Regions from separate parts of the Methylobacter svalbardensis genome, predicted to be linked through region 2. Evidence: riboswitches for the same ligand, from Rfam matches in the RefSeq annotation. Region 2 holds a riboswitch; the other holds the start of a gene.

Region 1 (6,381 bases), on a different contig from region 2:
TCTAAATTACGAAATTCTGTATTTGCCCAATTCATAGCTAAAATGATTCTACTTTACTAAATCTTAACAACTTGTGTGTAAGGAGATGGGTTAAATAACGTCCCTTAAAAACAGCCTCTTCCAACGGCACATAACAAACCGCTGTTTATCCAACTCTTTCGGGCGCATACTTGGCTTCGATACCGAGGTATCGAACGGCGCTTTAAAGCTTAGCGCTCCTTCTCCCGTAGTGGCTGGATCGTCTTCAAGCTTCTGTTGCGCGATACAAAAATACTTGGATTCTCTAAAGCATGCGAACAGAATAATTCGCTTTATTATTTAAATTAAGATTAGGAAAGTAAACATGAAAAAAACAAATCTAGCAACTGGGCTATTAATTTTATCTGTCTTTACAAGTGCTGTTTATGCTGATATTACCCTGCAATCTACAAAAGAAGTAGAAGGTACCTGGAAACTGGAACACAGCAAAAATTTTATAACCGATAAAGATGCTGTCAAGAGAGAAGATACCTGGGTATTTAAAAATGATAAAGTAACAATCTTGCATATTCCACGTGATGGCACATACTATGATCAACCGCCCGTAAATTACGAAATAGACGATGGTAAGTTAAAGGTTTATCTTGTCGGAAATAACAGATTCGACCTATTTACTTTAGTAGACAAAGACGACAAAAACATGACCCTGAAAGGAAAATTCGGCGGCTATTATTACTTTATTAAAAAGTAATATTTTAAAATTTAATAGGCAAGACTCTCTATTACCCAGACCAATTTATTAAAAAGTTAAGATAGTCATTTTCATTTTAGTAAAATGTTATTATCGCGCCGCAGGCATTTCGATATTCCATAATGTTTGCGGTGGCGGTGAAATGGTCAAATTCGGACCTAGAGCAATTATCCATTACGTATGATCAAATCTATTGTTAAAATAGCAAAATTTAGCAGTCACCGAGGTAGCCGACAATGCCCCGTCCTTATTCAGAAGATTTGCGACTGCTTGCGGCGAATGCCGTTGACAGCGGCAAAACGACACGCGAAGTCAGCGCGCTCTATCAAGTCAGTCCTGCCTTTGTGTCAAACGTTCATCAGTATTGGCGACAGACCGGCCGCATTCATCCTAAGCAGATCGGCGGGTACCGGCCAAATCATCGATCAGTTCCACGCCGACGAATGCCTGAATTATTTTAAAAACGCAGGCTATGCTTCTGACTAATGGAGAAATGCTCTAGTTTGGAAGCTAATCACACAAAATCTAAACACTCTTTGCATCATCATATCCAAATCTGCCTACTCCACAGGTAGATCATTCGACAAGCTCACGACTCAGGGTGAACTGGTTTAACCCCCCTTGTATACTTTAGCCTACCAACTCGTAAATTTGCTTTATCCTCCCTACCCCTTATAATCATCCCTGCTTTCAGGTTCCAGAGGGTTTTTCAGACCCAATGGTTAAACGGGAAGTCGGTAAGGTTTAGGCCAAATCCGACGCTGCCCCCGCAACGGTATATAAGTAAAAGTTTCATCGAGATGCCACTGTGTTCACGCATGGGAAGGTGATGATTCAGGCTAACGCCACTTATAAGTCCGGAGACCGGCCCGAAAGTTTAATTCGGTACAGCGGAGGGCTGTCTGCGAAAGTGACAGTCTAGCTCCGCGTCATCTCTCGTTTGTCCTCTGTTGTGTAAAGCAACCATCATGCGCGGGCGGCGCAGAGAGGACATATGCAAAAACTCATCTTCGGCTCATTATTGCTCACGGGTTTTACTACCCAATTACATGCGCAGGAAACTGTGCAAAATCTTCCCGATCTGGTTGTTACCGCAACCCGGACAGAGACCGCTAAAAACCAGCTGGCGGCTGCGGCCACTGTCTATACCCGTAAGGATATTGAGCGCCTGCAGGCTAAAACCCTGCCGGAACTGCTAAGCGGCACGACCGGAATCGACATGTCGCAAAGCGGCGGCTACGGGAAGGATACCAATATTTACATGCGCGGAACCAATTCCGACCACGTACTGGTATTGATTGACGGCATCAAAATCGGCTCCGTCACCTCCGGCACTACCCCCTTTCAATTTATTCCGCTCGATCAGGTCGAGCGGGTGGAAATCATTCGCGGGCCTCAGTCGAGCCTTTACGGTTCGGAAGCGATAGGCGGGGTTATCCAGATATTCACCCGCAAAGGCGGACAAAATGAGAAGCCCAGCGTCACCCTGGATGCGGGAGGCGGCTCTTATGATACTTACCGCGTTTCCGATACGGTCAGCGGCAAATGGAAAAACAGCTGGTATGGCTTGGGTTCATCGCAGTTCGGTTCTCAGGGTTTTAATTCCCGGCAGCCTATCCCCGGACGCTTCGGCGTTAATCAGCCGGACAAGGACGGTTACCTGAACACCGCGCTGAATGCCCGAGCAGGCCACCGTTTTGACAACAGTGCCGAAGTTGAGGCGTTTTTTATGCGGGCTGAGGGAAAATCCGAGTTTGACGGTAACTTCCAAAATAAAACCGAATTTGTCGAACAAACCGTCGGCACTACCGCCAGCATGAATATTGTCGATAACTGGCGCTCACTACTGCGCTTGGGACAAAGCCGCGACGACGGCGACAACTTTGCGCCTGACGGGACATTTTCCAGCCGCTTTAGCAGTACCCGCTGGAACGCCAGCTGGCTGAATGAAGTTGCGTTGTCCGACGATCACCGGTTGGTTATCGGTTCCGATTACCGGCTGGATCAGGTCGACAGCTCAACCGCCTACAACGAAAGATCCCGTTATGATGCAGGCATTTTTACCGAGTTGCACAGCCGCATTCTGGACAATCACTTTATCAACGCATCGGTACGCGGGGATAAAAACGAGGCCTTTGGCGAACAGCTGACCGGCAATTTCGGTTGGCGTTATAACGGGGGCTACGGCATCAGTCCGTTTGCCGGCTTTGGCAATGCATTCAAAGCACCGTCATTTAACCAGCTTTATTTTCCCGGATTCGGCAATCCCTCGCTGAAAGCCGAACAATCAACGTCTTTCGAAGCGGGATTGGCCGGTGACCATGATTGGCTGCAATGGGAAGTTCGCGCTTACCATACCAATATCGATAACTTGATCGTGACGGTAACAAACCCGACTACCTTTCTAGCCAGCGCGGAAAATGTCGGCAAGGCGCAAATTGACGGCATTGAAGCCGAAATCGGCACGCAGTTGATGGGCTGGAACAGCAAGTTGAACATGAGCCTGTTAAGCCCTAAAAACCGGGAGACTAATGCGCGACTGCCGCGCCGGGCTGAAAAAACCTTATCTTATGATTTATCGCGCTCATTCGGACAGTTTGATCTGGGCGCTAAGGTGCTGGCTCAATCCGACCGTTTTGATGACGCGCTGAACAGAACCAAGGTTGCCGGTTACGTAACCGTTGATTTACGCTCGGCCTATCATTTAAATAAAAACTGGATGCTAAGCGCAAAGCTGAATAACCTGCTGGATAAACAGTATCAAACCATTAACACCTACAATACCGCAGACCGGAACTTCTTTGTTTCAATCCACTACAACAACTAACCTAAGGGGAACAACATCATGAACATAAAACAATGGCTGCAAGCCGAGTATTTACCTATTCCGCTGATCGCGCTGATGGCACTGACGCGCTTTCACCACTTTGGCGACGTCTGGCATCTGCCCGATGCCTCGTTGGCGGTTTTTTTCTTTGCCGGTTTTTACCGCAAAAAGGCTTTGTTTCCCTTCTTGCTGGTTCTGGCCGGATTGATCGATTACATTGCCATCGCAAACGGCACCAGCAGCTGGTGCGTGTCGCCTGCTTATGTTTTCCTGATTCCCACTTATGCGGTCATGTGGTTTGCAGGCCGCTACTGTTCGGCGTTTAAATCGTTGAAACCGACTGTACTTTTAATGCAGTTTGGTGTGGTGACGCTGGCGGCGTCGGCTGCATTCGCCATTTCAAACGGCAGCTTTTATTTGTTTTCAGGCCGTTATCCGGATTTATCCTGGGGACAATATTTTGCACGGGTAGCCCAGTATTACCCGCCTTATGTCAGTTCTGCCCTGCTTTATATAGTCTTGGGTTATGGCATCATGAAGCTGGCCAAGTCATTGCCAGCTTTGACGGCTAATCATAAAGAAATTTAAAGGAGTCGCCTCGGGTTAGCGGCCGTTATGTCCCAGGGGGTATTGTAGTTAACCCAATATCAGTCAGAAAGGTTTACGGTATCTAGAGCATTTTTCCGTTAGTCAGAAGCATAACCTGCGTTTTTAAAATAATTCAGGCATTCATCGGCATGATTTGGCCGATAGCCTGCCAGAGCTTGTCATAAGTTCGTTCTGCGACCTTACGCAACAATGCTTTCAGTTTGGCAAATATCTGTTCAATCGGGTTCAGGTCAGGACTATAAGGCGGCAAGTATTTAAGCGTCGCGCCCCTGGCTTCAACAGCTCTTTCACTTCAGCTACTTTGTCTGCCAATGGCCAGCGGGGGCAGCGGGGGCAGCGGGCACCGGCTAGAGCACGGCCATAACGACGAATCATGTTCGCGTGTCGTTTTGCCGCTGTCCATTTGCCAGAGGGGCTGGGAAGCGCTTTCCGGCAAACCCATTAAAAATCGAGAAGCGCAGGGATTGTCGTGGTGTGGGGGTCGCCTTTTCTTTGGATACTTTCTTTTGGCGACGCAAAAGAAAGTATCTCTGCTTCGCGGACGAGCCCGCGATTAAAACAAGCCATTCGGAACCAACGCCCCGATCAAGTCATCAGGCTTCCAATGGTGTAATACGCTAGTATCCCCTATCATCCCAAGACTTATCCATCCGCTTTGCAGAAACCGGATAAGCGGTTTTAAGCTGCTGGGCGAATAGCGATACCCTAAACTCCTCAAGCATCCAGCGGAATGGGTCTTGTTCCGGTATGACCTTGTCTTTTTTGGCTTTCTTCTCCACGTCCTTCCAATACCGAATCGCATAACGGCTGACTTCCTGAACTTTTTGCAGACTGTTATCCCGTTTATCCAGACGGTATTGCACGGCCTTCAAATAGCGCGGGATGGCTTTGAGCTGCTGATAAGGCGTGTTGCGGATGAATCCAGCATAGATCATCAAGTCCAGCTGTTCGTTAATGTCTTTCGCCAGCGGATCATTCGCATTCAGGCGGCTCAACTGCGTTTTGATAGCGCCGTACAGCTCCATGATTTCCAGCGCGATTTTCCCGGCTTCATTGGCGGCGCCGATCAGTCCCGCTTTGTTGGCTTGCAGACTTTGCTCAAAAGCCTGTTGGGTGCGGATGGTTCGGCCTTCAATAAATACGCCGTACAGGGCTAAATACAGCATGTCGTCTTTATACGATGCATCCGCATCTTCGCCAATCAGCGGATGCTTCGGCAAGCGGTTATAGGTCAATTCTGCGGCCGCCGACTTCGGCATGTTTTTGCTCACATAGGTGCATTCCTTGCGCAGTTGCAGCTGAAACAGGCGCATTAATCCGGCCTGATGCTGTAATGCGGCTTTTTGCTCGGTGTCGAAAATACGCACGCCGACCGCATCGCCTTCGTCGATGATTGCGGGGAATCCGACAAAGGACTGCCCCTTCTGGATAAACTGGTAAGTCTCCGGCAGGTCGTCGAACGCCCAGCCGATGCAGCCGGTGTAGTTCAGCTCGTCGGCGGCAATCTGGTCGAAGCTGTCTCCGGCTTTGGCGGTATGCTTGAGCTGCAATTTTTTCAGGTCGCGCCCGTAATCCAGCAACTGGCCTTGATCGTCTATGACCCTGAAATTCATCCTCAAGTGATCGGTCAGGGCTTCGGTATTCCAGGCATTTAACGGAATCGCCTCGCCGGTCAGTTTTCTTAAGCGGTTGCCCAGCCATTCCTGCAACGCCCCTTTAAAATCCGGCTCGATTTCAAGACATTGCTTGACGGTTTCGGGCACCGGCACAAAATGTTTCCTGATGTTCTTGGGCAGGGATTTAATCAGCGCGATGCATTTTTCTTCCAGCAAGCCCGGCACCAGCCAGTCGAAAGACGTTTGCGAGACCTGATTCAATTGATGCACCGGGACGATCGCCGTGACCCCGTCTTCATCATGCCCCGGCTCGAACCGGTATTGCAGCGGAATGGTCAGGTTGCCGATCTTCTTGCTGTCCGGGAAATCCCATTCGTTGACATAATCCTGCTCCTGATCCCGCGTCAAATCCTCCTTGGTTAAAAACAGGATCTTGGGATTGGCGCGTTCGGCCGTCTTGCGCCAGGTATCCAGCGTAATGCCGCTGACTACCTCGGGCGGCAGCTTGCTGTCGTAGAATTCATACAGCCACTGCTCATCTTCGACCAGATCGACCCGGCGGCCTTTATGCTGGATCATGCCCACTTCTTCAAGCAGTT
Region 2 (6,381 bases):
TAAAGCCCATGTGCAATCTGGCCGGGGCAATGACTGAGACTTTAGAATGTTGAACTATCAAGGCTTATGCTGTATTTATGCTGCAAAAAATTGCTGGAAGTATACATGATCGGCCTATCGGCTGCGAACTAAGCGCCGATCGCGTTCATCAATTGAACCAAATCGTCCATCATCAAATCGCACAGTTCAATGGTCTGCGGATCGACCGGCGCTGTCGACGGTATAAACGCCGAAACAGCTCCTGCTCTAAATGCCGCCACGATACCGGCATGCGAGTCTTCAATCACCAGACACCGGCTGATGTCCACTTGCAATACTGCTGCGGCTTTTAAAAAAATATCCGGCTCCGGCTTACCATGCTGAACGTGATCGCGGCTGATAACGATTGGAAAAACCTCTTTGATTCCGGCCAGCTCAAGGCATTCCAGCGCATTAACGGCCCGACTGTTAGTCGCCAGACAATAGGGTATTTTTTGCCGGATCAGCACTTCCAGCAATCCGCTAAAGCCGTGTTTGATATTGATACCGTGGACATTGACATGATCACGCCAGCAACCGCCGCTGAGCCGGTTAAAGCTTTGCAGATCAAATTCGACCCCACAATAGTCGATCAGTTTCAACTCTATATCCTGATAATGCAGCCCTGACAACGACCGACAAAAATCCTCGGAAAAATCATAGCCCATAACACTTGCAGCCTGTTTCCATGCGGTCATGTAAGTGCTCTCGGTATCCAAAACCAAACCGTCCATATCGAAAATAACCGCAGCAAAATCCGCTAACTTATGCACTGAATAACCTTGATATATTCCCCGTGCGCTTCACGGCTGGAGCCGACTACAATACGCTGAACGCCCTGTTCCGATTGTTCCAGAACGCCCGACACTTCGACCCTTTCGCCGCTGACGGCCTGCCCTGTATAGGTCGCCGTAAAGCTGACGATAGCACTGATCTGCTGATGATCTATTTTAAATTCAGCCGGATAATCGAATGCGTGACTATCGTCGATCACCCTGCACTGCAAGCTAACCGCACCGCATTTTTGGTAACTGATAGTCCCAGAACTTGCGCTATCATCGATAAAATTCAAATCGAATTTCCGCCCGTTGATCACGGCCTTGTTGCATTTACGCCGTTCATGCCAGACATAGTCATCGAAACTCAACTCGCATGACCGGCGCGCGTAAGATTGCTGCCAATCCTGCTCATTCAGTTCTTGCAACTTTCCCAATCCAATAAGCTTGCGGGTAATGGCCCTGCATTGGTGAAAAACCTCCCTGCCGTAACAAACCAGATCCATATCCGAAGCTTGGTTTTGAACGCCAACCAATATTGATCCGGTGATTCCGGTTTGCATTAAATCCAGCCCGTGCTGTTGAAATAACTCGCACAACCGGAACAAATCGCTCTCCACAGCATCATGCCGCATTGACTGCATCAGCTGCTGCAATCGGTGTTTGGGTTGATGATGCTTGACGACCCGGTCTACGACGACCGCATGCAAATGCGCATCCAAGACCGGAGAATAATGCAGATAATCGGGGTGGTTTTGTTCGAGGAAGTCATTAGCCTCTACGGTCTGATATTTTTTCCAGCCGCAAGGTTCGCGCACATAACGTAAAAAACACAACACCTTGCCATCTTCCAGGCCCCGCTCTACCACAGCGAAAATAAGCCCTTCAGCGGTTTCAATGAAATCTTTGGCAAAAAACATGATTTGGAAATAAGTGAGAGGAAAGCGTAAATGTAAATTTTAACCGATGTTGCCTCATCTAAGGAATTTTTACCATGGCGGTCGACTGACTGCATTCCGCTAAGTAAGTGTAGCCTGTAGAGCGCAATAGCAGCTTTATCGCGTATTGCGCCCTACAAATCGCGACTCACCATGCTGTTGCCCTGTACGAAAGGTTTTGCGTTGGTTAAGCCTTAAAAATTGACAGTAACAGTCGCTCGCACCATTCTCGGTTCGACAGGGTGTTTCATGATATCCGTCTGCGGTGTGGCTCCGGCGGGATAGGCATATTGATAAGCGTAGGCAATATCGTTGGCGGTCGAGTCGAAAATATTGAAAATATCAAACTCCAGCTTATATTTTTTCTGTTTGTAACCCGCACCCAAATTGACGATGCTGGTAGAGCCGGCCCAATACGTACCCAACGAATCCAGCGGCATGTCGCCAAAATGGCGCAAGCGTATCGTGCCGAACAGACCGTTAGGGGCAACCACGGTAGCGCCGGTTGTAATGACTCTGCCCACCGAGTTGGGCACATAGTTGTTGGCTTCACCCTCCGGAGTCGTCACATAACGCGCCGAAGTCAACGCAAAGTCGGCATCCAGCGTCAACCAATCGGTTGGCTTGTAGTAATTGGTCCATTCAACGCCGTAACGATGGGACTTTCCGCGCACCTCGGTTGTACCGGCATCGCCAGAAAATACCAACTCCTGATTGCTCTCCAGCCACCATATTGCCAGGGTGCTATTCAAGCCTTTGATAAAGTTGCTGCGAATGCCGGTTTCAGCGCCGCGTGACTGGGCCATAGGCGAGATCTTGGCGGTACTGCTGTCTAGTGCGGCACCTGTAGCCGGATCAAATTGCAGCGTAGTGCCGCGCGCATCGTTGGAGTGGTAGCCGAAACCGCCATTGACAAAGTATTCGGTATTGAACCAGGGACCGATAATCAGGCTTAGCTTCGGACTGACTAGCGCTTGCCCTGCATTGCCTGAATTTGCCGCATTCACCTGAGGATCATGCATGGCCGTGTCGAGCACCGTGACATCGTTATGGATAAAATCCCCCCTTAAACCGGCGATGGTGCGCACTTTTTCATGCCAATAGGTCTGGTTTTTCAGATAAACGCCGGCAGTGGTCTCGCTGACATTGCTGTGGCTGACAACATCTACCAGCTGCCTAGCCTGAGTGCGATCCAGACCCAAGCCCATGATTTCATCGTGACGAAATTGAAAACCCACGGTATTGTCCATGTCAAAACCGAACAGCTTGTTATAGCGGGTATGTTCGATATTGCCTCCGGCTTGCACCCGATGTTCAAACTGGCGTATCTGGTCGCCGTTAACCGGGTTGTCCGCATAACCGGTAGAATTGGAATAGAGGTTTACATCGTAATAAAGCGCATAGATATTGGCGTCATTTTTCCAGTTATCGCCTTTGTTCCAAATATTGGTTGATAAGCTGTAGCGGTTGGTTTTGCCGCCATCCGTAGGATCCATCGTGCCGTAAAGGCCGAGCGTGCCGTTACCGACCAACGCTTGAGGGATCGGATTGGTTGCGGTCCAGTCGTTGGTATAGCCCTTCCCGTTAACCGACACCCCCCAGTCCTCTTTATCGAGAGTATAACGCAGCATGCCGTTGAATTTTTTCGAGTCCTCCGGTTGCTGCCAGACGCCGTCGTAGAAATTAAATTCTCCGGCGTAAAGCAAATCGCCGCTGCCGACTTTGTTGGAATTGGCTAGCAGGGTGCGGTAATAACCGAACTCGCCGCCGGTAAACTTCAAAATGCCTTCAGGCAATTTGTCCATCGAGAACATTTTCGAATAACCGGCTGATGAAAAATCGCCGACTTCCGCATAATACGGTCCCTTGCCGTATTCAATCTTCTTCACCAGTTCGGGAATGACGCTATTGATGTCCATATAGCCCTGCCCGTGGGCATGGGTAGGCATGTTCATCGGAATGCCGTCGACGTAAGTCGTAAAGTCGGTGCCGTGGTCGAGATTAAATCCGCGCAGGAAATACTGATTAGCCTTGCCGGATCCGCTGTGCTGGGTAGCTACAGCGCCGGGAATAACTTCCAGCAGCTCGCCGTTACGGGAAAGCGGACGGTATTCAAATTGTGCCTGACTGACTTCGCCCTGAGATGCCGATCCGGTTGTACCGATCAGGTCTTTTTCTCGCCCTGCTTCGACGACCATTTCATCAAGTTCCAAAGGTTGAGAGTCGGCGTTAACCATCGCGCAGTTAAGAGCCAGAAAAACACCGATACCAACGCAGATTGTAGCGTTTTGTTTTTGTTTGACATGTATGGCAGATCCTGTTCTAACTGCCAAACTGGACATGATAACCATCATATCGGGAAGATTTTTCGGGGTTTCCTGCGGATGTAACTGGGGATTAAAACCCGTGAGTAATAATGGGTCGAAGATAAAATTTTGCATGTGTCCTCTCTGCGCCGCCCGCGCATAATGGTTGATTTACACAACAGAGGACAATAGAAAACGAAAAATGACGCAAACGCGAAGCTGCACGGTCACTTTCGCAGACAGCCCTCCGCTGTACCGAATTAAACTTTCGGGCCGGTCTCCGGGCTTATAAGTGGCGTTAGCCTGAATCATCACCTTCCCATGCGTGAACACAGTGGCATCTCGATGAAACTTTACTTATATACCGTTGCGGGGGCAGCGTCGGATTCGGTCAAAACCTTACCGACTTCCCGTTTAACCATTGGGTCTGAAAAACCCTCTGGAACCTGAAAGCAGAAACGATTATAAGATTTTGTTTTGATAAAGCAAATTTACAGCGTACTACCTAGCCCTGTAAAAAGTTACTCATTCGGCAGATAATCTCCCATTGCTGTTGAATTAAGCCTTCATTAGCAATACCTCAACGCTTGCTAGTTTTTTATCGAGTGAATATACTAGCCCGGTAAAATTTGCTTTAGGTATTCATGGACTATCGTCCGCAGAATTGAAACGGGAAGTCGGTGAGTTTGCTCAAGATGCAAACAAAACCCACGCTGCCCCCGCAACGGTAAACAAGTAAAAGGTTGGTAAACGCCACTGTGTGATGCATGGGAAGGCGCTAACCTTGGAAGCTCTAACATGGCTTTCAACTCGTGAGCCCGGAGACCGGCCTGAAGTGATAATCGAATTTGTGCGCGGAGGGCGCTCAGATGGATTGCTCTCTGCGCGTCCGTCCTGCACTTTCTCCCTCGTACAGATTATTCCTGCCGATAACGCGCTTGCGTTAGCGGCTTTGCTGTCTCTTTATCCAGGAGAAACCCCATGTCATCAACACCTGTTTTGCTTGATAACGCTCAAACTCAAGCCCGTTCCGAAGCTTTAAAAGACAAAATATTTCCTGCCATGCTGGCCGGCATGTTGGGCTTGGCACTGTTGTACACCGCCGGTTTTTCTGACATTGCACCCTTACATAACACTGCACATGATGGACGACATTCCGCCAGTTTTCCGTGCCATTAATGTTTAATCTGACTACCTTCAGAGAGCTGCTTACTGCGGCTCTCTGGACCGGCTTGCTGGCGGGTTTGTTGCTGACGGCCGTTCAGCAAATTCAAGTCATCCCGACCTTGCTCCAGGCCGAAGTGTACGAAGAACAGGCCACAGCCAATGCCGACAATAGCCACGAACAGCATGAATGGCAGCCTGAAAACGGCTGGGAGCGGACATTTTTTACGGCGGTAGCCAATATCGCCTTGGGCGTTGGTTTTGCCTTGCTGATTGGCGCGGTCATGTGTTTGCGCGGCCGCACCGGCAGTTGGCGCATGGGACTGTTGTGGGGACTGGCAGGCTACACAACCTTTTTCGTTGCACCGTCTTTAGGATTGCCGCCCGAAGTTCCCGGCACAACAGCTGCCGAACTGACAGATCGACAAAGTTGGTGGCTGATCACTGTGCTCGATACCGGCTTCGGGCTGTCATTACTGGCTTTTGCCAAAACCAAAACGTACCGGTTTTTCGGTGCGGTGTTACTCGCAGCACCTCATTTAATCAGTGCTCCGCAGCCGGAAGTCCACAGCAGCGCTGCACCTGCCGAATTGGCACAATCCTTTATCACCGCCGCCGCTATTGCCAACGCTGTTTTTTGGCTGGCACTAGGCGGTTTGATGGGACAGTTTTACCAAAAAAAATCATGAGAACCCACGATAAACATGTCTTGATGTGTACCGGCTCGCGCTGTTCTGAATACAACACCGAAGCCGAAGCCATGTTCCAACAGCTGGGTCAAAAAATCGATGCCCGCCCCCAGCTCAACGTAAAACGCACCCGCTCCAACTGTTTTGCGGTCTGCAAAAACGGCCCGATCCTGGTTGTCTACCCTGAAGGCGTCTGGTATTCCTGTACCGACGAGACCGTGCTGGAGCGCATCGTCAGCGAACACCTGGAACAGGGTGTTGAAGTAACCGAACATGTTTTCCACCGCCTGGGTACCGGCGATGTCTGATATAGCGTTGCTGACCCATGCACCCAACGACCTCATGGTGCTACGAAGGCCCGTAGGATGTGCTGAGGCACGAAGCGCATCGCTCGCGATATTGATGCGCTTCACTGCGTTCAGCACATCCTACTACCCCACATGCAAAATATGAACGCTCCTATTGCCTTGCTGACCCATGCACCCAACGA

What was found. Region 2 has a riboswitch for cobalamin ahead of RW114_RS03270 (CbtB domain-containing protein). Riboswitches for the same ligand answer to the same signal wherever they lie in the genome.
Region 1: another riboswitch for cobalamin. It lies ahead of RW114_RS17425 (TonB-dependent receptor domain-containing protein); the one in region 2 lies ahead of RW114_RS03270 (CbtB domain-containing protein).

What each region holds. Positions count from the first base shown of each region.
Region 1 is NZ_JAWPOH010000070.1:40-6,420, forward strand. Features, by position in the region: partial or broken gene RW114_RS21035 (IS4/Tn5 family transposase DNA-binding protein) at 1-35, opposite strand, end outside; gene RW114_RS17415 (hypothetical protein) at 344-730, shown strand; gene RW114_RS17420 (helix-turn-helix domain-containing protein) at 967-1,191, shown strand; cobalamin riboswitch at 1,406-1,617, shown strand; gene RW114_RS17425 (TonB-dependent receptor domain-containing protein) at 1,725-3,557, shown strand; gene RW114_RS17430 (hypothetical protein) at 3,576-4,145, shown strand; partial or broken gene RW114_RS17435 (transposase) at 4,244-4,449, opposite strand; gene RW114_RS17440 (DUF3418 domain-containing protein) at 4,784-6,381, opposite strand, start outside.
Region 2 is NZ_JAWPOH010000005.1:14,226-20,606, forward strand. Features, by position in the region: gene RW114_RS03250 (beta-ribofuranosylaminobenzene 5'-phosphate synthase family protein) at 1-61, opposite strand, end outside; gene RW114_RS03255 (HAD family hydrolase) at 129-791, opposite strand; gene RW114_RS03260 (hypothetical protein) at 779-1,714, opposite strand; gene RW114_RS03265 (TonB-dependent receptor) at 1,927-4,173, opposite strand; cobalamin riboswitch at 4,293-4,503, opposite strand; cobalamin riboswitch at 4,658-4,886, shown strand; gene RW114_RS03270 (CbtB domain-containing protein) at 5,020-5,217, shown strand; gene RW114_RS03275 (CbtA family protein) at 5,217-5,891, shown strand; gene RW114_RS03280 ((2Fe-2S) ferredoxin domain-containing protein) at 5,888-6,199, shown strand; gene RW114_RS03285 (cobaltochelatase subunit CobN) at 6,341-6,381, shown strand, end outside.